Regions from separate parts of the Comamonas squillarum genome, predicted to be linked through region 2. Evidence: predicted binding sites of a transcription regulator. Region 2 holds the regulator's gene; each other region holds the start of a gene.
The links. Region 2 encodes sigma-54, which starts transcription at its own class of promoters, with help from an activator protein. Its sites were predicted from a motif close to TGGCANGNAANCTGCTTT; they were not measured.

Region 1 (7,743 bases), 130 kb from region 2:
TCGGACAGCATCGCGCGGACCATTTCCTTTTCTTCGGCGGGGAAGACGTCGATGATCCGGTCAATGGTCTTGGCGGCGCTGGAGGTGTGCAGGGTGCCGAACACCAAGTGGCCGGTTTCTGCGGCCGTCATCGCCAGGCGGATGGTTTCGAGGTCACGCATTTCGCCCACCAGGATCGCGTCCGGGTCTTCACGCAGCGCCGAGCGCAGCGCTGCGCTGAACGACAGCGTCTGCGGGCCCACTTCGCGCTGGTTGATCAGGCATTTCTTGGATTCGTGCACGAATTCGATCGGGTCTTCCACCGTCAGGATGTGGCCGTATTCGTTTTCGTTGAGGTAGTTGACCATGGCCGCCAAGGTGGTGGACTTGCCCGAGCCGGTCGGCCCGGTCACCAGCACCAGGCCGCGCGGCTTGAGCGACAGGTCGGCAAAGATCTTGGGGGCGTTGAGCTGCTCGAGGGTCAGGATCTTGCTCGGAATGGTCCGGAACACGGCGCCCGAGCCACGGTTCTGGTTGAAGGCATTGACACGGAAACGGGCCAGGCCTTCGATCTCGAACGAGAAGTCGACCTCGAGAAACTCTTCATACTGCTTGCGCTGGGCATCGCTCATGATGTCGTAGACCATCGCATGGACCTGTTTGTGGTCCAGCGGATCGACATTGATGCGGCGCACATCGCCATGGACCCGGATCATCGGCGGCAGGCCTGCAGACAGGTGCAAGTCCGACGCTTTATTTTTGACACTGAATGCCAGCAATTGGGTGATATCCACTGCAGTTCCCTCGTTGTTTTGGTACGCTTTGCGTGCAAGGCCTCGTTGTCAACCAGTTCCAAGGCCGTGCATATTTTTACATTATGAGCACGATTCCCGAAAAAATTCAGCAGGTTCGCCTGCAAATCGACAACGCCTGTCGTGCCAGCGGCCGGCCCGAGGGCAGCGTGCAGCTGCTGGCCGTCTCCAAGACCTTTGGCGTGGACGCCATTGCCGAGGCGGCCGAAACCGGCCAGCGCGCCTTTGGCGAAAACTACATCCAGGAAGCGGTCGAGAAGATCCGCTATTTTGCCGAGCATGACAGCTGGAAGGACCAGGGCCTCATCTGGCACTGCATTGGCCCGATCCAGAGCAACAAGACGCGCCTGGTGGCCGAGCACTTTGACTGGGTGCATACGGTGGACCGGCTCAAGACGGCCGAGCGCCTCTCCGCCCAGCGGCCCGCGCAGCTGGCACCGCTGCAGGTCTGCATCCAGCTCAATGTTGATGGCGGCATCACCAAGTCGGGCGTCGCGCCGGCCGAAGCTGCGGCGCTGGTGCAGCAGATTGCGCAGATGCCCCAGCTGCAGCTGCGCGGCGTGATGAGCATCCCCGATGTGCTGCCCGACTTTGCCGCCCAGCTGGCCGTGCACCAGCGCGTCAAGGCCGTGTTCGATGACATCGCCGCACTGGGCCTGCCGCAGCTGGCGCAGTGGGACACCATCTCGCTGGGCATGACGGCCGATCTGCAGGCCGCCGTCGAGGCCGGCTCGACGATGGTGCGTGTGGGCAGCGGCATCTTTGGCCAGCGCGACTACGGCAGCGCCCACTGAAGGGCCCCCTCTGCCAACCCGCCAGCCCCGCAGCAGCGCTTGAAGCTGCGTGCTAAGCTGGCCCCCGATTGTTCTGTGTACCCCTCAAATAGACAGGAGACCCCCATGCCAGGATTGCTACCCGACGTTGACCCCGATGGCCTGTTGGAGTTTTCGGTGGTCTACACCGACCGCGCGCTCAACCACATGTCGCACCGCTTTATCGGTGTGATGGGCGAGGTGCTGCGCATCCTCAAGACCACCTACCACGCACACACGGCCGTGATCGTGCCGGGCAGCGGCACCTTTGGCATGGAGGCTGTCGCCCGCCAGTTTGCCAACCGCGCCAAGGTGCTGATCGTGCGCAATGGCTGGTTCAGCTACCGCTGGACGCAGATTTTCGACGAAGGCGGCCTGGGCGGCAGTGCGGTGATCTGCAAGGCCCGCCCCCAGGGCACGGGCCCGCAAGATGCCTGGGCCCCATGCCCGGCCGAAGAAGTAGCCGCCGCCATCCGCAAGGAAAAGCCCCAGGTGGTGTTTGCCCCGCATGTCGAGACGGCCAGCGGCATTGTGCTGCCCGACGACTACATCCAGACCATCAGTGCCGCGGCGCATGAGGTCGGCGCGCTGATGGTGCTCGACTGCGTGGCCAGCGGCGCGATCTGGGTGGACATGCAAAAGACAGGCGTCGATGTGCTGATCACCGCGCCGCAAAAGGGCTGGAGCGGCCCGCCTTGCTGCGCGATGGTGATGCTGTCCGAGCGTGCGCGCAAGGCCATCGAAGATACCAAGAGCAGCAGCTTCTCTTGCGACCTGAAGAAGTGGATGCAGATTGCCGAAGGCTACGAAAAGGGCCAGCATGCCTACCACGCGACCATGCCCACCGATTCGCTGGTGCAGCTGAGCAAGGTGATGCAGGAGGCCGAGGCCTATGGCCTGGACAAGCTGCGCAAGGAACAGACCCAGCTGGGCAAGGAAGTGCGCGCACTGCTCAAGGCGCGCGGCTTTCCGAGCGTGGCGGCGCCAGGTTTTGAGGCGCCCGGCGTGGTCGTCAGCTTCACCACCGACCCCGAGATCCAGAACAGCAAGAAGTTCGCCAGCGTGGGCCTGCAGACCGCCGCTGGCGTGCCGCTGATGTGCGACGAAGGGCCGGAGTTCAAGACCTTCCGCATCGGCCTGTTTGGCCTCGACAAATGGCATAACGTCGATCGCACCGTGGGCCATCTGCGCCAGGCGCTCGATGGTTTGGGTATCAAGGGTTAACTTGTGTTTTTAACGTGTTCTGCGCCTGCTATCCGGGTGCAGAATGCTGGTTTTTCTGAAGAACATTGGATTGGATTTCGCCATGAAAGCATTGACCGCCAGCGCCCTGTTCGCTGCCATCGCCCTGACCGCCGGCTTTGCCCAGGCACAAAGCAAGCCTGTGACGACCAAGAGCGGCCTGGTGTTTGAAAGCATCAAGGACGGCACCGGCGCCAGCCCCAAGGCCAGCGACACCGTCAAGGTGCACTACAAAGGCACCTTCCCCGACAGCGGCAAGGAATTTGACAGCTCCTACAAGCGTGGTGAGCCGATTGAGTTCCCGCTGCAAGGCGTCATCCCCTGCTGGACCGAAGGCGTGCAGCTGATGAAGGTTGGCGGCAAGGCCAAGCTGACCTGCCCGGCCTCCATTGCCTATGGCGCCCGTGGCGCGGGCGGCGTGATCCCGCCCAACGCCACCCTGAACTTTGAAGTGGAACTGCTGGGCATCAAGGGCCAGTAAACGCCGCTACTCACAAGCTAAAAAGCCTCCGCGTCTTGCTGGCGCGGAGGCTTTTTATTTAGTCGCTTTTACTGTCAGTGGGCATCAATGCGTCCTTGTTGCGCAGCGCTTCCACCAAGGCCAAGGTGCCCGGGTAGTCCGGAATCAGCCGGAGCGCAGCATTTTTGAGCTGGCCTAAGCGATCACGACTCTTGAGCGTGCCTTGTGCATGCAGCGTTAGCGATGCATCGACCAACTGCTGCAACTCATCTGGGGTCGGCTTGGCAAGCAGAGTCAAAGCGGAATAGCGTTGAAACGCGCGTTTGGCGGCCATGCGCTGCACACGGCATTCGGGGCAATGCACGCAGTCGGCGTCTACGTAAAACTGCAACACTTCAAACCAGTGTCTTTGTTCGGCCGCAAAAAAGATGAAGGGACGTTTGCAGCTACGACAGGTTTTGCGCATGTCGACATAGCACTCGCGCGGGAAGATGCTGAAATTCTGCTTGCTGGTATCCGCCATCAGCACCGATTCTGGAAAAATCTCCTCGGATTTATAGGACCAATGGCACTGCAAAATGGCCTCTTCTGAGACGCCTTGCACATGCGATGGCATGGGTGCACTTCCATAGCGCGGGTGCGGTACAAAGTCAGTTGACTGGCTGTGCTTTTTCTTTTTCATGTGCCTCATGTGCGGATGCTGTCCGGCTTAGTGTCGCTCAATCCCCAGCCGCTTGGCCAGCCGCTGCAGGTTGGCGCGGTCCAGTTGCAGCTCGCGCGCGGCGGCCGCCCAGTTGCCGTTGTGGCGGGCCAGGCTGGCGCTGAGCAGCTGGCGCTCGTAGCGTTCCACCTGGGCGCGCAGGCCCAAGGTCTCGGCACTGGCTGTTAGCCCTTCGGCCACTTCGGCCATTTCGGACGCGGGAACAGGCGCGATAAGGCCCGTTGCCTGCTGGCCGGGCGGCAGCGGTGCGGCGGCGGCGCCGTCCCAGAGGTCCTCCTCGCCAATGCTCAGCATGCGCGGTTTGCTGCTGTCCTTGCGCTGGCCCAGGGTGCGGCTCAGCGCCTTGAGCACGGCGCGGCTGATGCAGTGCTCCAGCTCGCGCACATTGCCGGGCCAGGGGTAGCGCAGCAGGGCGGCCTGGGCGGCGGCATCCAAGCGCAGGCCGCCCAGTTGCAGGCGGGCGCGGTTCTCTTCCAGAAAGCAGCCGGCGAGGACCAGGGTGTCGCTGTCCCGCGCACGCAGCGGCGGCACCACGACCGGGTAGACGCAGAGGCGGTGGTAGAAATCGGCGCGCATACGGCCGGTCTGCACTTCGGCGGCCAGGTCGCGGTTGGTGGCGGCGATCACGCGCACATCGACCTGGTGCTCGCGGTCCGAGCCCAGGCGCTGCAGCTGGCCGCTTTGCAGCACGCGCAGCAGCTTGGCCTGCACCGACAGCGACAGCTCGCCGACCTCGTCGAGGAAAAGAGTTCCATGCTGGGCCTGCTCGAACTTGCCGCGCCGCTCGCTCAACGCGCCGGTGAAGGCGCCGCGCACATGGCCGAACAGCTCGCTCTCGACCAGGTTGTCGGGCAGGGCGGCGCAGTTGATGCTGACCAGCGGTTGTGCCGCGCGCAGCGACTGCGCATGCACGGCCTGGGCGACCAGCTCCTTGCCGGTGCCGGTCTCGCCGGTGATCAGAACGCACAGGTCGCTGGCGGCGACCAGCGCAATGCTGCTTTGCAGCTGGCGGATCGCAGGGCTGGTGCCCAGGATCTGGCGGCTGCGATCCGCACCCGGGCTGCGCGGCGCCGGCGCGCTGGCGCTGCGGGCAGCCTGGGACAGCTGCTGCACCCGCTCGGCCGTGGCCACGGTGGCGGCAGCCAGGTTGCTGAAGGCCTGCAGCAGTTCGAGCGCATTGCCATCGGCAAAACGGTCGGGCTCCAGCGCATCCAGGGTCAACAGGCCCCAGGCCAGGCCCCCGGTCTGCAGCACGCAGCCCATGCAGTCATGCACATGCAGCTCACCCGGGGTGGTGATCAGGCCGTCATAGGGGTCGGGCAGGGGGCTGTCGGGCGCAAAGCGCATGGCCTGGCCAGCGGCCAGCAGCTGGGCCAGGCGCGGGTGCTCGGCCACCTTGAAGCGCCGGCCCAGCGTATCGGGCACCAGGCCATCGATGGCCACGGGCTCGAGCCATTCGCCGTTGAGGCGCAGCAGCGCCACTGCATCGGCGGGCAGCAGGGTGCGCAGGGCCGCAAGCAGGCGGCGCAGGCGCTCGCGCTCGGGCAGCTCCTGGGCCAGATCGGCCACCAGCGGAATGACCGCGTTGAGGATTTTGGAGGATGTCAAAACGACTCGGGGTGTCAAAAACACAGCATTTAGGTGATGTCAGTATGACTGCATGCATTGTGCAAGGTATTGATATTCCACAAACCCGGTGTTGGCACGCTGCATGCATTGTCAAGACCAACCACATGCAAGGAGAGTTAGATGCTGAGCGATAGCCAAAAACAGATCATCCAGGCCACCGTCCCGCTGCTGGAGACCGGCGGCGAGGCGCTGACCACACACTTCTACCAGATGATGCTGAGCGAGTACCCCGAGGTGCGCCCGCTGTTCAACCAGGCCCACCAGCAAAGCGGTGCCCAGCCCCGTGCGCTGGCCCATAGCGTGCTGATGTATGCCAAGCATATCGACAAGCTGGAGAACCTGGGTGACCTGCCCGCGCAGATCATCAACAAGCATGTGGCGCTGCAGGTGCAGCCAGACCAGTACCAGATCGTTGGCAGCTGCCTGCTGCGCGCGATCCGCGAGGTGCTGGGCGCCGAGATCGCCACCGATGCGGTGATCGATGCCTGGGCCGCTGCCTACACCCAGCTGGCCGACATCCTGATCGCTGCCGAGGCCAAGGCCTATGACGACATTGCCCATACGGAAGGCGGCTGGCGCGGTGCGCGCACTTTCAAGCTGGTGCAAAAGGTGGCCGAGAGCGCCGAGATCAGCTCCTTCTACCTGGAGCCGGTCGATGGCCAGGCCGTGATCGCCCACCAGCCGGGCCAGTACATCGGCCTGCGCGCCATCGTGGGTGGGACCGAGCAGCGCCGCAACTACTCGCTGTCGGCTCCGAGCAATGGCCGCAGCTACCGCATCAGCGTCAAGCGCGAGCCCGGTGGCAAGGTCTCCAACTACCTGCATGACCTGCAAGTGGGCGACACCCTGGAGCTGTTTGCACCGGCCGGCCATTTCACCTTGCAGGCGAGCGAGCGCCCGCTGGTGCTGATCAGCGGCGGCGTGGGCATCACCCCCACCTTGCCGATGCTCGAAGCCGCGCTGCAGACCGAGCGTCCCATCACCTTTATCCACTGCGCCCGGGACAGCGCCGTGCATGCCTTCCGCCCGCAGATCGATGCGCTGGCCCAGGCGCACCGCCAGCTGCAGCCGCTCTATGTGTACGACAAGGTGGCCGAGGGCGAGGCGGTGGCTGCCCAGGGCCATCTGACCGAGGACCTGCTGGGCCAGTGGCTGCCCGCCTCGCGCGATGCCGATGTCTACTTTCTCGGCCCCAAGCCCTTTATGCGCTCGGTCAAGGCCTCGCTGCGCAAGCTCGGCGTGCCCGATGCCCAGGTGCGCTATGAGTTCTTTGGCCCGGCCGAGGCGCTGGCCTGATCGCAAGCTTCTGAAGCGCTGAGGCGCGCGGCATTGACCGCGCCACATGCAAAAACCCGAGCCATGCTTGCCTTGAGTGGCCAGCGTGGGTCGGGTTTTCGTTTTACCGGGCCGCATTCTATACAGCCCAGCGGGGGCGATCAGGCCAGGACTCAGTCCTTGTAATAGGCCTCGACCTTGCCCTTGAGCTTGATCAGCAGGGGCTTGCCCTTGCGGTCCACGGTCTTGCCGGCGGGCACCTTGACCCAGCCTTCGCTCACGCAGTATTCCTCGACGTCCACGCGCTCGGTGCCGTTGAAGCGGATGCCGATGTCATGGTTGAAGACTTCGCGCACAAAGTGCGGGCTCTTGGGGTCGATGGACAGGTGGTCGGGCAGTTCGGGGCGGGCAGTGGTATCGGTCATGGTTGGTGCAGAAGAGAACGCGGCCCTGGGCCGCACAGGCCGCCATTGTCCACACTTTGGCGGCACCTCGCATGGTGGAGGGAAACCCGCGGCCATGGCAGGCAAGCGGCAGGCAAACCGCGCAGTTGGCTGACTTGGCAAGCCCCGCTGCTTGCCGCTACAGTGGTCGCCATGCCTTTGCTACTGACCGACGAGCAGCAGCGTTTGCTGCGCCGCGCCAAGCTCACCCCCTTGCTGCTGCTGCTGCTGGTGGCCTTGCTGTTCATCGTGGCCAGCTGGTGCCTGGGCCAGCCGTTTGCGCAGTCACGCCACTGGCAGCTGGCGCTGCGCTGCCTGCGGGCGATGACCGAAGCGGGCATGGTTGGCGCGCTGGCCGACTGGTTTGCGG
Region 2 (7,743 bases):
GTTGCGGTACATGCTGTGCGAGAGCTCGACCAGCACGCGCTGGGCCAGGCGGCTGTGCAGGTTCAGCAGCAGCGCATCGCGCCACATGCCGCGCAGCATGACGCCGCCGCGCGCCACCAGGAGGTCCTGGCCGCTGGCGCCGGTGATGGCATGGACTTCGTCCGCCAAAAGGCCCTCGACGCCGGCGGCGCAGGGCAAAAACAAATGCAGTTGGTTCATAAGCAGGGGGGCAAGCATACGCGCTTGCCCCATTGTCTGCCAAGCGCACGGGAATGTGGACTGTGCCAGTGGCATTCGGCAGCCCGGCTCCTATAGCGCAGCGGTAACGGGTGGCTGGCTGCTATAGTCTGGCCCCAGAGCGGGCCGCAGCCCTCGGTGCAGCCGCCCTTCCCCTCCATCACTCAGAGAGAATGCGGATGCCCTACCTCGGAGCTGGCGTACACGTCATCATTGCGCTGTTTTTTGCGGTCCACGCCGTGCGCAGCGGCCAGAACAACTACTGGCTGTTTGTGCTGCTGGCCTTCCCCTTCCTGGGCAGCGTGGTGTATTTCTTTGCCATCTACCTGCCCAATTCGCGCCTGCAGCGCCATGCCCGCAGCCTGGCGAGCAACGCCGTCAAGGCGCTGGACCCGACCCGCGAGGTGCGCGAAGCCCAGGCCGCCTACGACTACAGCCCCACCGCGCAGAACCAGATCCGCCTGGCCCAGGCCCTGCTGGCCAATGGCCAGGCCGAGCAGGCCTTTGGCCACTTTGAGGCCAGCATGAAGGGTCCGTTTGCCAACGACCTCGATATCCGTTGGGGCGCTGCGCAAGCGGCCTACCAGGCCGGCCATCCGCAGCAGGCGCTGCAGCAGCTGCGCGTGATTGCCCAGGCCGATGTGCACTTCCGCGCCGAGGCCGTGGGCCTGCTGGTGGCCAAGGCCTACGCCCAGCTGGGCGACCAGGCGATGGCGCGCAAGAGCTTTGATTTTGCGCGCCAGCACTCGGGCAGCTTCGATGTGATGGCCGAGTACGCGATCTGGGCTGCGGGCCAGGGTGACTGGCAGACGGCCAATGGCCTGCAGGCCGAGCTGAACAAGGCGATGACGCACTGGAGCGGCCAGCAGCGCCAGCTCAACCGCGAGATGCTGCAGCGCCTGAAAACCGCCTTCGCCGCCCAGCCCAGGTAAGCCCACCTGGCTTGCCATTGACCAAACCGCAATAGGCCTGCTGCCAGCAGGCCATCCCACCGCCCCGCAGCCCTTGCCGCGCGCCAGTTTGCGGTTGCGCAGACAGCCGCCACAGCACAGTCGCTAAAATCGCTGTCTATGGCAAAAATCATCGTTCTGGCCCTGGTGCTGCTTTTCTTTGGCTGCGGCCTCTACATGCACCTGCGTGGCAAGGTGCGGCACAAGCTGCTGCGCCAGCTGTTTGACCACTCCACGTTCACGGCGCCATTCAATGTTTTCATGCTGATGTTCAGCAAGGTACCGCGCACGCCCTACCTGCCCACCAGCACCTTCCCCGACCTGGCCCCCCTGCAGGCCCACTGGCGCGAGATCCGCGAAGAGGCCATCGGTCTGCACCAGGCCATGCAGATCAAGGCCGCGGCCAACAACGACGACGCGGGCTTCAACTCCTTCTTCAAGACCGGCTGGAAGCGCTTCTACCTGAAGTGGTACGGCCAGGCCCACCCGTCTGCGATGGAGCTGTGCCCCAAGACCACGGCGCTGGTGCAGTCCATCCCCGGCATCAAGGCGGCCATGTTTGCCGAGCTGCCGCCCGGCGCCAAGCTCAACCTGCACCGCGACCCCTATGCCGGCTCGCTGCGCTACCACCTCGCTGTGCTGGCGCCCAATGATGACCGCTGCATGATCGAGGTCGATGGCACGCCCTACAGCTGGCGCGAGGGCGAAGGCGTGATCTTTGACGAGACCTTTATGCACTGGGCCGAGAACCGGTCCGAAGGCAACCGCATCGTGCTGTTCTGCGATGTCGAGCGCCCGATGACCAATGGCTTTGCGCAGTGGCTCAACCGCTGGCTGGGCACGCATGTGGTCGCTGCCGCCAGCTCGCCCAACAACGAAGGCGATCCGCGCGGCTTCATCAGCCGCATCTTCAAGATCTCGTTCTACATGGGCCAGTACCGCCGCCGCTTCAAGGCCTGGAACAAGACGGCCTACAAGCTCACCAAGTTTGGCCTGATGCTGGCCGTGCTGGCCTTGTTCATCTGGTGGCTGTGGCCAAAGTAAAGCGGCTCCGTCTCAAAGCAAAACCGCAGTGCCTAACGCAACTGCGGTTTTTTTATGGGCCCTGGCTGCTTGCGCTTACAGCGCCTTGCGCAGGCTGGCCGGCGGGATGCGCATGGCCTCGCGGTACTTGGCCACCGTGCGGCGCGCGCATTCAATGCCCTGGGCCTGCAGCAGATCGGCGATTTTTGCATCCGACAGCGGCTTTTTCGCGCTTTCCTCGTCCAGCAGCTGCTTGATCAGCGCCTTGACCGCCGTGCTCGACGCACTGCCGCCGGTCTCGGTGCCCAGGCCCGAGCCAAAGAAGTACTTGAGCTCGAACGTGCCCTGCGGCGTGGCCATGTACTTGGCCGTGGTCACGCGGCTGATGGTGGACTCGTGCAGGCCCAGCTCATCGGCAATCTCGCGCAGCACCATGGGGCGCATCGCCAGCTCGCCATGGACAAAGAAATTGCGCTGGCGCTCGACGATGGCCTGCGAGACGCGCAAGATGGTGTCAAAGCGCTGCTGGATGTTCTTGATGAACCAGCGCGCCTCCTGCAGCCGCTGCTGCAGCGCGCCATGGCCCTCGCTGCCCTTGTGGCTGCGCAAGGCATTGGCGTAGACATCCTGCACGCGCAGGCGCGGCATCACCTCGGCATTGAGCTGCACGCTGAAACCGGGCACCGGCAGGCCGCGCTCATTGCTGGGTCGCACGAGGACATCGGGGATGATGGTGTTGCGGTCCACATCGGCATAGGGCCGGCCGGGGCGGGGCTCGAGCTTGGCGATCAGCGCCAGCGCGCTGCGCACCGCGGCATCACTGCATCCGGTCAGTTGCACCAGCTTGCGCACATCACGGCGCGCCAGCAGCTCCAGCGATTCCTGGCAGACCAGCAAAGCGGTCTCCAGCGCCAGCGCATCGGCCTCGGGCGTGTCCGAGCCCTCTTCATCCAACAGCCGCTGCTGGGCCTTGATCTGCAGCTGCATGCATTCGGACAGGTTGCGCGCGCCCACGCCAATCGGCTCCAGACTTTGCAGCAAGCGCAGCGCCACGGTCAGGTGGTGCAGCAGGGCTTCGTAGCGTTCGGGATCCGAGGCATCGCCAAAGCTTTGCGCCAGCTCGGCCAGCGTTTCTTCGAGGTAGCCGTCGTCGTTCAGTGATTCAATCAGAAAGTAGAGCGCGGCCCGGTCTTCCTGGCACAGGCGCAGCGACAAGGCCTGGCGGTGCAGCACATCCTGCAGGCTCAGGTGCTCGCTGCGCCGGTCGGACATCGGCGTCTCGTCGTCGTCATCGCTGGCGCTGGAGCGGGCGGGCAGATCGCCGCCCCACTCTTCCCAGTCCGATGCCGAATCGCCGGCAGCGGCCTCGGCATCGACGCCGGTTTCCTTGCCCGCAGCAAAATCCAGCGGCTGGTCGGAGGTTCCGGGCTCGAAATCGCTACTGTTGTTGGTGTCGGTGCTGGCAGCAGTATCGGCACCCTTGTCGGCTGCGTCTGCAGCGTCTGCAGCTTCGGCAGATTCAGCGGCTTCTTTACGGGCTTCAGCCTCGGGGGCCTCATCGCCCTCGCGCTCCAGAAACGGGTTTTCGTCGAGCATCTGCTCGACTTCCTGTGTCAGCTCCTGCGTGGACAGCTGCAGCAGGCGAATCGACTGCTGCAGCTGGGGGGTCAGGGTCAGGTTCTGCGATACGCGCAGCGACAGCGACGGCATCATGGCTGCGCCTCCACACGGGCTGGGGCAGCTGGCAACGGATCAGCCCTGCCGGCCCCGCAGCGCGGGACGGCATCTTGGCTGGCACGCCCGCCAAGGCGTGCGGTGTCACATACGGAAATGTTCACCCAGATACACCCTCCGGACCTCTGCGTTCTCCACAATCTCTTGCGGCGTCCCGGCGGCCAGCACCTTGCCATCGCTGATGATGCAGGCATGGTCACAGATACCCAGGGTTTCGCGCACATTGTGGTCGGTGATCAGCACGCCAATGCCGCGCTCCTTGAGAAAGGCGACAATGCGCTGGATCTCGATCACGGCGATGGGGTCGATGCCGGCGAAAGGCTCGTCGAGCAGGATGAAACGGGGCTGGGTGGCCAGCGCACGGGCGATCTCGACCCGGCGGCGCTCGCCGCCGGACAGCGCGACTGACGGTGATTCGCGCAGGTGCTCGACCCGCAGCTCCTGCAGCAGCGCGGTGAGCTGGCGCTCGACCTCGGCGCGCGAGAGCGGCTTGCCATGCTCATCTTTTTGCAGCTCCAGCACGGCGCGCACATTGTCCTGCACGCTGAGCTTGCGAAAGATCGAGGCCTCCTGCGGCAGGTAGGACAGGCCCAGCTGCGAGCGCTGGTGGATCGGCATATTGGCCACCGACTGCCCATCGATGCGGATATCCCCGCCATCGCTGCGTACCAGGCCCACGATCATGTAGAACGAGGTGGTCTTGCCCGCGCCATTGGGGCCTAGCAAACCCACCACTTCGCCCTTGCGCACCGACAGCGACACGTCCTTGACCACCTTGCGGCTGCCATAGGATTTCTCCAGGTGCAAGACCTCCAGCTGGCTGCGGTGGTCGCTGTTGGCGACCCGGGCGTTGACGGAAATGGTCGACGAGTTTTCTGCCACGGTCACTTGGCTCCGTCGTTCAGTTGGGTGCTGGGGCGCAATGGCGTCTTGTCATCGGCAGCGGGCTTGGCTGGGGCGCTGGCCTTGTCGTCCGCCTTGCCATCGGCCTTGGGCGTCAGGATCACACGGACGCGGTCCTTCTTGGGCGCACCGGGCTTGGGTTCGGCCGCCGCCTGGGCGCCCTTTTGGCCGGAGACCGTGAAGGTATCGCTCAGATTGTTGTAGACGATCAGCGGGCCACTGACCTGGTCGGTCAACGTGGTCTCGCGGTAACGGCGCAACTCGCCGCGGCGCTCAAAGTGCACGGTGTCATCGCGGCCGTTATAGGTGATGACCTCGCCTTCGCCTTCGACGAACTCGTCAGGCGCGCCTGGGGCCGAGTCACGCTTTTGGCGGAAGAATGCGAGCTTGCCCGGCGCAGCAGTCACCACGCCGTGCTGGAAGCCGTCGCGGTCCTGGCTCACGGTCAGCTGCGCGCCACGGATGATGATGGTGCCCTTGGTCACCACCACATTGCCCGTGAAGACACTGGTCTGCTTGAGTTCATCGTGGCGGCCATCGTCCGCCTCGATGTTCATGGGCTTGGTGCGGTCTGCACGCTCGGCGTGCGACAGCAGCGGCACGGCCAGGGCCACTGCCACCAACAAAGAGTTAAAAATACGGTGTCTCATAAGGCATGAATCTTGCTCTGCCCCATTGTAGCCATGCTGGAGCGTTAGGCCGTTTCTGGCACAAAAAAGCCCGCGTGTGAACTGCACCCCAAAAGTTGGACATCCATCCAACCTTTGGGGTGTTTTTCATGGCGAAGTACGACGAGAGTTACAAGCTGGAAGTTGTCCAGGGCTACGTGCAGGGGCAGCATGGGTTCAGAGCACTGGCCCATGCTCACGGTCTCGACCAAGCGACAGTGCGACGTTGGGTAAAGAGCTACCAGCAGCATGGCCTATCAGGGTTGCGCAAGAAGTTCAGTCGCTACAGCGCTGACTTCAAACTGGCAGTGTTGCAGCGGATGTGGCGAGATGATCTGTCTGCACGAGAGACGATTACCTTGTTTGATATCCGGGGTGGCACGGGTGTCATCAGCGCCTGGGAGCTGCAATATCATGACGGTGGGCCGCAAGCACTTGCACCCCGGCCAAGAGGACGCTCCAAGAAGATGCCAAACCCACCCACAGCCAAGCCCGCACAGGCACAAGCAGTTATGTCTGCGGACGACACGCGTTCGCACGCAGATTTGCTCAAAGAGGTGAAGTACCTGCGCGCGGAGGTGGCGTACCTAAAAAAATTGGAGGCCTTGGTTCAGGCGAAAAAACAAGCTGCGCAGAAAAAGCGCGGATAGTGCTTGAGCTAAGGCCAGATCACGACCTCAAGGACTTGCTGCGGGCAGGTAAGCTGGCGCGCAGCACCTTCTATTACCAGGCTCAAGTGCACAGGAGAGGCGACAAATACGCTGAGCTCAAGGCTCAGATCCGATCTGTCTACGAGCTTCACAAAGGACGCTATGGCTATCGGCGCATTGCGCTTGAACTCAAGCGCAATGGCTGTCATGTGAACCACAAGAGCGTGCAGCGCCTGATGCAGGTAATGGGGATGAAGTCCCTGGTTCGGCCCAAGAAATATCGCTCCTATCGCGCCGGGCAGCACGCGGGCGTGGCCAATGTGTTGCAGCGCCAGTTCATGGCCGAGCAGCCTAACCAGAAATGGGTGACGGACGTGACAGAGTTCAACGTCTTGGGTAAAAAGCTATACCTGTCGCCTGTCATGGATCTATTCAACGGCGAGGTGGTGAGCTATCAGATGAATACGCAACCGCGCTTGAAGATGGTGGGTGACATGTTGCGCAAGGCGCTAGGCAAGCTGGGCAGGGAGGAAAAACCATTGCTGCATTCCGACCAGGGCTGGCAGTACCAAAGTCGTGCCTATCGCCGCTTGCTGGCCGATCATGGCCTGGTGCAAAGCATGTCACGTCGGGGCAATTGCTTGGATAACGCAGCGATGGAGAGCTTCTTCGGAACCTTGAAGTCCGAGTTCTTCCACCTCAACAAGTTCAGCAGTGTGGCGCAGCTTCAAGAAGGTCTTCACCACTACATCCATTACTACAATCACCAACGCATCAAGCTAAAACTAAAAGGCCTGAGTCCAGTGCAATACCGGATTCAGGCCTTCAGTCCCTAGCTTCCAACTGTCCAACTTCTTGGGGTCAGTTCAGTGCGCGGGCTCTGTCTCAAGCGTTGGGGAATCCGCTCAGCCTTGTGCAGCCAGGAACTCTACCACTTGCAGCACGTTGCTCATCGAGCCGGCACGGGTTCCGTCGGTGTAGTACTTGCCCGCCACGCCCAGCGATGGAACGCCTTCGACGCCGTAGGACTCTTGCAGCTGGGTGGCCTTGCGCACCTGGCCTGCGACGCTGAACGAGTTGTAGGCTTCCTTGAACTTGGCCAAGTCCACGCCGTTCTTGTCCATCCAGGCGAAGATCTCGTCGTCCTTGTTCAGGCGCTGGCGCTCGACGTGGATCGCACGGAAAACCTTGACATGTACGTCAGGGATCAGGCCCATCGACTCCAGCGCAAAGTAGATCTTTTGCTGCGGCACAAAGGTGTTGTTGAAGGCCACAGGCACGCGGCGGATCTGCAGGTTCTTGGGGGCAGTCTTGGCCCAGGCTTCAAACTGCGGCTCGAAGGCATTGCAGTGGGGGCAGCTGTACCAGAAGAACTCGATCACCTCGACCTTGCCAGCGGGCGCATCGGGGGTGACGGGCTTGGCCAGCTTCAGGTAGTCCTTGCCTTCCTTGAACTTGGCCTGTGCGTTGGCGCCGGTGGCAAAAGGCAGGCTCAGCGCCGAGGCGGCAGTAGCGGAAGCCGCCAAAGTGGAAAACTCACGACGTTTCATGTTTTGTTAACTCCAGTGACAAGTTGCG
Region 3 (7,743 bases), 350 kb from region 2:
CTTCGCGGCCAAAGCCCAGGCGCTTGCCCAGCACATAGGAGCCCACCAGACCGGCCACACCGGCGTTGATGTGCACAACGGTGCCGCCGGCAAAGTCCAGCGCGCCATCCTTGCCCAGCAGACCACCGCCCCAGACCATGTGGGCAATCGGCAGGTAGCTGAAGGTGAACCACAGCACGGCGAAGATCATCACGGCCGCAAACTTGATGCGCTCGGCAAAGGCACCGACGATCAGCGCCACGGTGATGGCGGCGAACGTGGCCTGGAACGAGACGAACACATACTCCGGCACAGTCGCCATCGCACCCGACAAGGTATCGGGCGTGATGCCCATCAGGAACACCTTGCCGAAGTCGCCAAAGAAGTTGCCTTCACCGGAGAAGGTCAGCGAGTAGCCGTAGATGGTCCACAGCACAGTGATCAGCGAGAAGATCGTGAACACCTGGGCCAGCACCGACAGCATGTTCTTGCTGCGCACCAGACCGCCATAGAACAGCGCCAGACCCGGGATGACCATCAGGATCACCAGCATGGTCGAGGTCATGATCCAGGCGGTATCGCCTGCATTCAGAACGGGAGCTGCCGCATCGGCCGCAGCCGCGTTGCCCGCAGTGGCCAGTGCCACTGCCGCCAGCCCTGCCAAGGAAAGAAGTCGTCTCATGTTGTTCACACCTTCAAGATAAATTGGCTTGTTGCGCGCGCCTTGCCAGCGCGGAGCGCTGTTTTTTAGATCGCGTTCGGGCCGGTTTCGCCGGTACGGATACGCACCACCTGCTCCAGCGGCGAGACAAAGATCTTGCCGTCGCCGATCTTGCCGGTGCGCGCTGCGTTCTCGATGGCCTCGATCACCCGGTCCACCAGGTCCTCGGCCACCGCAATCTCCAGCTTCACCTTGGGCAGGAAGTCCACCACGTACTCGGCGCCTCGGTACAGCTCGGTATGGCCCTTCTGACGGCCAAAGCCCTTGACCTCGCTCACCGTGATGCCTTGCACCCCAATATCGGACAGCGCCTCACGCACTTCATCGAGCTTGAAGGGCTTGATCACCGCCACTACCAGTTTCATGTTCATAGTCTCTCCTGTCGTCACTTATTGCAGCGGCGCTGCGTCAAAAAGCCTTGGTCAGCGATACGATCGCGCGACCCTTGTTCACAAAGCCAAAGGCACCCGTCTTGTTGGCGCCCACCCAGGCAGCGCTCAGCGAGAAGCCATCACCCAGGTCATAGGCACCGCCCACGCTGTAGTCCAGGTAGTTGGGCACGCCCAGGTCCTTGATGTCGCTGGAAAAGCGCGTATAGCCCACGGCCAGCTTCAAGGTCGTCTTGGGCGCCACTTCCTGGGCGAATGCCACATTCAGGTAACCGGTGTTGCGGCCCTTGTACGTGCTGTCGTACTTGGTGCCGGCCCAGCCAAAGTAATCCTTCGACACGGTGTGCGAGTACTTCACGGTCACGGGACCGTAGGTGCCCGAGCCATACAGTTCGGTGGTGTTGCCCAGCGTGTTGCCGGGGTAGACATAGGTCAGCAGACCCACATCCCAATCCACATCAGCGGCCTTGAACTTGTAGCCACCGTAGAAATCCATCTCCAGCTTGTTGTTGTCGAGCCAGTCGACGGTGGAGTTCCAGTTCCCCACATAAAAGCCGCTGTCGCCAAAGGCGTAGTCGACCCCTCCCTGGAGTGCGGGCTTGACCCATTGGGCACTAGAGGACTTCTGGTCCTGACCGCGGAACTTGTAGTTCGTGGTCACGCTCACATTGGCGGTCAGCTGCGCGCTTGCCACCATTGGCAGCGCCAGGAACGCTGCACCCGCCACCACCATCCAGCCTCTGTTGCTCATTGCCATTGCCACACTCCTTGTTGATGAATTCGACCCATCCGTTTGTGGCAAGCACAATGCACAGAGCGTGCCAAACCCAGCGCTACCCGCTGCGTTGCGCGCACCAGACAAGCGCAGCGCGCTATATTTTTTTGCAAATGCTTACGTTCTGAGCCGCCACAGGGCGGCCGGGGGCGCGGGATGGCAGGCCGGCGCCGCCGCCACGCCTTCCCCGGGCTGTCGCCACTTGTTGCTGCCAGCGACTTTTGCGATGCTGGTGGCAGCCGTGCCTCCAAGAGGTGCTTCGCAATGCACCAAAAAGGTGCAAAACAACAAGGAAGCCCGCCCATGAGTCTCGCCGTGGTGCACAGCCGGGCCCTGGTCGGGCTCACCGGCCATCCCGTCAGCGTCGAAGTCCATCTGGCCAATGGCCTGCCCAGCTTTACCCTGGTCGGCCTGGCCGATCTGGAAGTGAAGGAAGCGCGTGAGCGTGTGCGCTCAGCGCTGCAAAACAGCGGGCTGGAGTTTCCGCACAACAAACGCATCACCGTCAACCTGGCACCGGCCGATCTGCCCAAGGAGTCGGGCCGCTACGACCTGGCCATCGCGGTCGGCATTCTGGCGGCCAGCGGCGCTATCGATGCGGACCGGCTCAAGGACTATGAATTTGCCGGCGAGCTGTCGCTGTCGGGTGCATTGCGCCCGGTGCGCGGCGCGCTGGCCGCCAGCATGGACCTGCACCAGCGCGGCCAGCAGGTGCGCCAGGTGCTGCCCCCGGGCAGTGCAGAGGATGCCGCCCTGGTGCCCGATGCCGAGGTCTACCGCGCCAGCCACCTGCTGGACGTGGTGCAGCACTTTGCGCCCCAGGCCGCCAGCGCCGAGCCCGATGCAGCGCCCAGCCAGTGGCAGCGCATGCCCGCCCAGCCCCGCCCGCCCGAGGCCCCCGGCGCCGACATGGCCGATGTCAAAGGCCAGGCGGCCAGCAAGCGGGTGCTGGAGATCGCTGCCGCAGGCGGCCACAACCTGCTGATGCTGGGCGCACCGGGCGCTGGCAAATCGATGCTGGCCCAGCGCTTTGCCGGCCTGCTGCCGCCCTTGAGCGTGGCCGAGGCGCTGGAGAACGCCGCCGTGCACAGCCTGGTCGGCAGCTTTGATGCCCAGCGCTGGGGCCAGCGCAGCACGATGGCGCCGCACCACACCGCCAGCGCCGTGGCCCTGGTGGGCGGCGGCAGTCCGCCCCGGCCCGGTGCGATATCGCTGGCCCATTGCGGCGTGCTGTTTTTGGACGAACTGCCCGAGTTCCCGCGCAGCGCGCTCGAAGCACTGCGCGAGCCGCTGGAGACCGGCCAGATCAGCATCGCCCGCGCCGCGCAGCAGGCCACCTTTCCCGCCCGCTTCCAACTGATTGCCGCGATGAACCCCTGCCCCTGCGGTTTTCGGGGCTCGCGCCAGCGCGCCTGCCGCTGCTCGCCCGACCAGGTCAGCCGCTACCAGGCCCGCATCAGCGGCCCCTTGCTCGACCGCATTGACCTGCACCTGGAAGTCAGCCCCCTGCCCGCCGATGAGCTGCTGACCGCCCCGGCCGGCGAATCGACCGCCACCATCCGCGAGCGGGTGACCGCCGCCCGCGCCCGGTCACTGCAGCGCCAGGGCATGCTCAACCAGCAGCTGCAAGGCCAGGCGCTCGACGATTACTGCCATGCCGAGCCCGCTGCGCTGCAGCTGCTGCAAACCGCCGCCGCCCAGCTGGCCTGGTCGGCACGCGGCATCCATCGCAGCTTGCGTGTGGCGCGCTCGATTGCGGATCTCGCGCAGTCGGAGACCATCAGCCCGGCCCATGTGGCCGAGGCGGTGCAGTACCGGCGGGCGCTGCTGGGCAGCAGCGGCATGTAGGCAGCACATGCACGCGGGCAGCGCTGCCGCATGTCCACCCTTATGCAGAAAACGCGTTTAGTAAGTCAGAAAAATTAGTTCCTCCCGCAACGCTGACTTCGCACAATCCCCCTTTTGCGCCGCGCAGCCCTGCTGCGAACGGCGGTTTTTTGAAAGCGGATATGGGCGTGAGCAAATTGGGTCAGTGGCGGGTGTTGGGCGTGGCGGCAGCGTCGCTTTGTGTGGTGGCCGGTGCCAGTGCGGCAGGTGCAGCCAGTGCCCCCAGCGGCGCCCCCATCCGTATCGGCTTGCTGGCCCCGCTGACCGGATCGGGTGGCGCCTATGGCAAGGAAGAGGAAACGGCGGCCAAGGCAGCCGCAGCCCATATCAATGCACATGGCGGTGTGCTGGGCCGTCCGCTGGAGATCGTCGTCGCCGATGACGAGACCACGCCCACAGCCGGCGTGTCGGCCGCGCGCAAACTGATTGATGTGGATGGCGTAGTAGCGATCACCGGCGTGTGGAGCAGCGCGGTGGCGCTGGCCGTGCGCCCGGTGGCACTCGAGAAGAGTGTTGCGCTGCTGCCCGTGGGCTCGGCCGATGAGCTGACCGAGGGCGACAACAAGGGCCTGGTCTGGCGCTTCCAGACCAATGGCAAGAACTGGGGCCAGGCCTTTGCCAATGTGGCCTACAAGGATGGCCCGAGGACCGCCTCCATCCTGGTGCTGCAGACGCCCTTCACGCTCAGCACCGTCAAGCCCTTTGCCGAGCGCTTTGCGCAGCAAGGCGGCAAGGTGCTTGACACCCTCTACTTCAACCCCAACCAGCCCTCGTACCGGGCCGAGGTGGAAAAGATCTTCAGCAAGAAGCCCGATGCGGTCTTCCTGCCCAGCTATATCCCCGAGTTCAGCGCCATCGTGCGCGAGATCTACCGCAGCGGCTACGAAAGCAAGCTCTACACCTTCAGCCATGCGGCCGACAGCGGCGGCAAGTTTGTGCAGAACGTGGGCAAGGCCGCCGCCGAAGGCGTGAACCATGTGCAGGCCACGCCGGTGGGCAACAACGCCAGCTACCAGCTCTACCTCAAGCAAACGCAGCAACCCGAAGGCACCATCGTCGCCTTTGGCGCCAATGTGTTTGACGAGATCAATGTGCTGGCGCTGGCCATCGAAAAAGCCAAGAGCGCCAAGGCGGCCGACTTCAGCAAGGAAATCGCCAATGTGGTCAACACCAAAGGTCCCGATGTGCACGACCCCGTGCAGGGCCTGCAGCTGATTCGCGCAGGCAAGCCTTTCCGCTATTCCGGCGCGACGGCGGACTTCCGCTTTGCGCCCAATGGCGACCAGGTGGACCTGGACTACGGCCACTACCGCGTGCTCAACGGCGTGAGCAAGCTGGTGGGCACCACCAAATGAGCCTGCAGACAGACGATCTGCTCAGGGTTCAGGATGTTCATGTAGGTTTTGGTGAATTCACCGCGCTGGACGGTGCCCACCTGCGCATTGCGCGCGGCGGCATCACCGGCATGGTGGGGCCCAATGGTGCGGGCAAGTCCACCTTGTTCAACGTGCTGGGCGGCCAGCAGGCCCACCAGGGCGGCCGGGTGCTGTTCGACGGCCAGGACATCACGCACTGGTCCGTGCACCGCCGCGCCCAGGCCGGGCTCACCCGCACTTTTCAGATCTCGCGCGAGATGGGCGCGCTCACGGTGCTGGAGAACCTGCTGCTCGCCGCTCCCCAGCAGCCCGGCGAAAAGCTCTGGCATGCGCTGCTGAACACGGCGGCCGCCCGCCAGCACGAAGCCCAGGCGATGGCACAAGCCCAGTCCCTGCTCGAGCGCGTGGGGCTGTGGCGCCTGGCGCATGACCGGGCCGACAGCCTCTCGGGCGGCCAGAAGAAACTGCTGGAGCTGTGCCGCGCGCTGATGCTCAAGCCCCGGCTGGTGCTGCTCGACGAGCCGGCGGCCGGCGTCAACCCGGTGCTGGTCGGCGAGATTGCGGACTTCATCCGCAGCCTGCAGGCCGAAGGCATGAGTTTTGCCATTGTGGAACACAACATGGACATGATTGCCGCGCTGTGCGACCCGGTGTATGTGCTGGCCCAGGGCAAGGTGCTGACCCAGGGCAGCTTTGCCCAGGTGTCTGCCAACGCGCTGGTGGTCGAGGCCTACCTCGGAGGTGTGGCATGAGCGCCGAACTGCGTCTGGACAGCGTCGTGGCCGGCTACGGCGCGCGCGCCGTACTGCATGCCGTGAGTCTGGATGTCGCACCCGGCTCCAGCCTGGTGGTCGTCGGCCCCAATGGCTCGGGCAAATCCACCTTGATGCGCGTCGTGACCGGGCTGATCCGCCCGCAGTCGGGCCGCGTCATCTGGGATGGCCGCGACATCACCGCCCTCGATGCGCCGGGCCGCGCACGCCTGGGGCTGGGCTATGTGCCGCAGGAGGCCAATGTGTTCCGCAACCTCTCGGTGCTGGACAACCTCAAGCTCGGCCATGAGTTCATCGCCAGCGGTGGCGCCAGGGCCTTGCGCGAGCGGCTCGATGCGGTGCTGGCGCTGTTTCCCGAGATCGTCCCCAAGCTGAACGTGGCCGCTGGCTTGCTCAGCGGCGGCCAGCGGCAGATGGTGGCCATGGGCGCGGCGCTGATGCCCTCACCCCGGCTGCTGGCGCTCGATGAGCCCTCGGCGGGCCTGTCGCCGCTGAATGCATCGCGCCTGTTTGACGTGGTGCAGCGCGTGGCGCACACCGGGGTCACCTTGTTCATGATCGAGCAGAACACCCGCCTGGGTCTGGCTGCGGCCGACCAGGGCCTGGTGCTGGTCGCCGGCCAGGTGCGGGCACGCGCGCCCAGCCAGGAGCTGCTGGCCAACGGCCAGCTGCAAAGTCTTTATCTGGGAGCGCACTGATGCTGGCGCAACTCATCTTCAACGGCCTGGTATCGGGCCTGCTCATTGCGTTGCCGGCCTTGTCGCTGGCCTTGATTTTCAGCGTGCTGCGCTTTGCCAACTACGCCATTGGCGCGATGGTGACCACCGGCGCGTACCTGGTCTATGCCTTCAACGGCCCGCTGGGCTGGCCGCTGCCGCTGGCGGTGGCCGCCGGCATGGCGCTCAGCGTTGCGCTTTCGCTGCTGCTCGACCGGCTGGTGTTTGCGCCGCTGCGCGGGCGCTCGGGCGTCACCTTGCTGGTGGCCTCGATCGGCCTGGGCCTGGTGCTGGAGAACCTGGTGCGCCTGGTCGCCGGCAATGCGCCGCGCGGCTTTGGTGTGGAGATTGCCCGGCCCGCGCGCCTGCTCGGCCTGCGCGTCAACCAGGAGCAGCTCATCACCCTGGTCTGCGTGCTGGTGGCGCTGGCGCTCGTGTGGCTGGTGTTCCGCTTCACGCGCCTGGGCCGGGCCATGCAGGCGGTGGCCGACAACCCCGATCTGGCGGACGTGCGCGGCATCTCGCGCAAAAAGGTGACGGCCGCGGTCTGGGCGCTGGCCGCCGCAATGGCGACCTTGTCGGGCGTGCTGATCGGGCTCGATTCGAATGTGGATCCGCAAATGGGTTGGAACTACCTGTTGCCGGTCTTTACCGCAGCCATTCTGGGCGGTATCGGCAGCCCGATGGCGGCAGTGGCGGGGGCGCTGCTGCTGGGCGTGACCGAAGAGCTGGCCACCCTGTTGCTGCCGCCCCACTACCGCACGGTGGTGGCCTTTGGGGTCATGGCCTTGCTGCTGCTGCTGCGCCCGCAGGGTCTCTTTGGTGCCAAGTGGGTGCGCAAATGACAAGCTATCTGATTGCAACCCTGGTGCTGGTGGTCATCGCCACCTTGTCGGGCCTGGCGCTGAACCTGCAGTGGGGCCTGGGTGGCCTGGTTAATTTTGGCCTGTTCGGCTTTTATATGCTGGGCGCCTATGCCTGCAGCCTGCTGCAGATGCAGGGCCTGCCGCCGCTCGCTGCCATGCTGCTGGCGCTGCTGCTGACGGCAGCGGCCAGCGCGCTGGTCAGCTTGATATCCGTACGGCTGAGCGAGGACTACCTGGCCATCGTCACCTTGGGCTTTGCCG

Region 1: a site for sigma-54 is predicted at 5,727-5,744, ahead of hmpA (NO-inducible flavohemoprotein). Genes of this name have one in related genera too.
Region 3: a site for sigma-54 is predicted at 1,896-1,913, ahead of N4T19_RS15555 (TorF family putative porin). Genes of this name have one in related genera too.

Annotation. Positions count from the first base shown of each region.
Region 1 covers NZ_CP104377.1:3,109,125-3,116,867, reverse strand. The annotation lists gene N4T19_RS14415 (type IV pilus twitching motility protein PilT) at 1-773, opposite strand, end outside; gene N4T19_RS14410 (YggS family pyridoxal phosphate-dependent enzyme) at 857-1,585, shown strand; gene N4T19_RS14405 (pyridoxal-phosphate-dependent aminotransferase family protein) at 1,691-2,827, shown strand; gene N4T19_RS14400 (FKBP-type peptidyl-prolyl cis-trans isomerase) at 2,910-3,326, shown strand; gene N4T19_RS14395 (zinc-ribbon domain containing protein) at 3,385-3,987, opposite strand; gene norR (nitric oxide reductase transcriptional regulator NorR) at 4,015-5,634, opposite strand; gene hmpA (NO-inducible flavohemoprotein) at 5,776-6,951, shown strand; gene N4T19_RS14380 (DUF3297 family protein) at 7,104-7,355, opposite strand; gene N4T19_RS14375 (DUF445 domain-containing protein) at 7,527-7,743, shown strand, end outside.
Region 2 covers NZ_CP104377.1:2,980,795-2,988,537, forward strand. The annotation lists gene N4T19_RS13795 (THUMP domain-containing class I SAM-dependent RNA methyltransferase) at 1-219, opposite strand, end outside; gene N4T19_RS13800 (hypothetical protein) at 417-1,169, shown strand; gene N4T19_RS13805 (aspartyl/asparaginyl beta-hydroxylase domain-containing protein) at 1,317-2,231, shown strand; gene rpoN (RNA polymerase factor sigma-54) at 2,307-3,923, opposite strand; gene lptB (LPS export ABC transporter ATP-binding protein) at 4,029-4,805, opposite strand; gene lptA (lipopolysaccharide transport periplasmic protein LptA) at 4,829-5,497, opposite strand; one part of gene N4T19_RS13825 (IS3 family transposase) at 5,626-6,115, shown strand; one part of gene N4T19_RS13825 (IS3 family transposase) at 6,115-7,001, shown strand; gene N4T19_RS13830 (thiol:disulfide interchange protein DsbA/DsbL) at 7,071-7,715, opposite strand.
Region 3 covers NZ_CP104377.1:3,335,172-3,342,914, forward strand. The annotation lists gene N4T19_RS15545 (ammonium transporter) at 1-661, opposite strand, end outside; gene glnK (P-II family nitrogen regulator) at 727-1,065, opposite strand; gene N4T19_RS15555 (TorF family putative porin) at 1,109-1,840, opposite strand; gene N4T19_RS15560 (YifB family Mg chelatase-like AAA ATPase) at 2,168-3,712, shown strand; gene N4T19_RS15565 (ABC transporter substrate-binding protein) at 3,880-5,106, shown strand; gene N4T19_RS15570 (ABC transporter ATP-binding protein) at 5,103-5,879, shown strand; gene N4T19_RS15575 (ABC transporter ATP-binding protein) at 5,876-6,598, shown strand; gene N4T19_RS15580 (branched-chain amino acid ABC transporter permease) at 6,598-7,461, shown strand; gene N4T19_RS15585 (branched-chain amino acid ABC transporter permease) at 7,458-7,743, shown strand, end outside.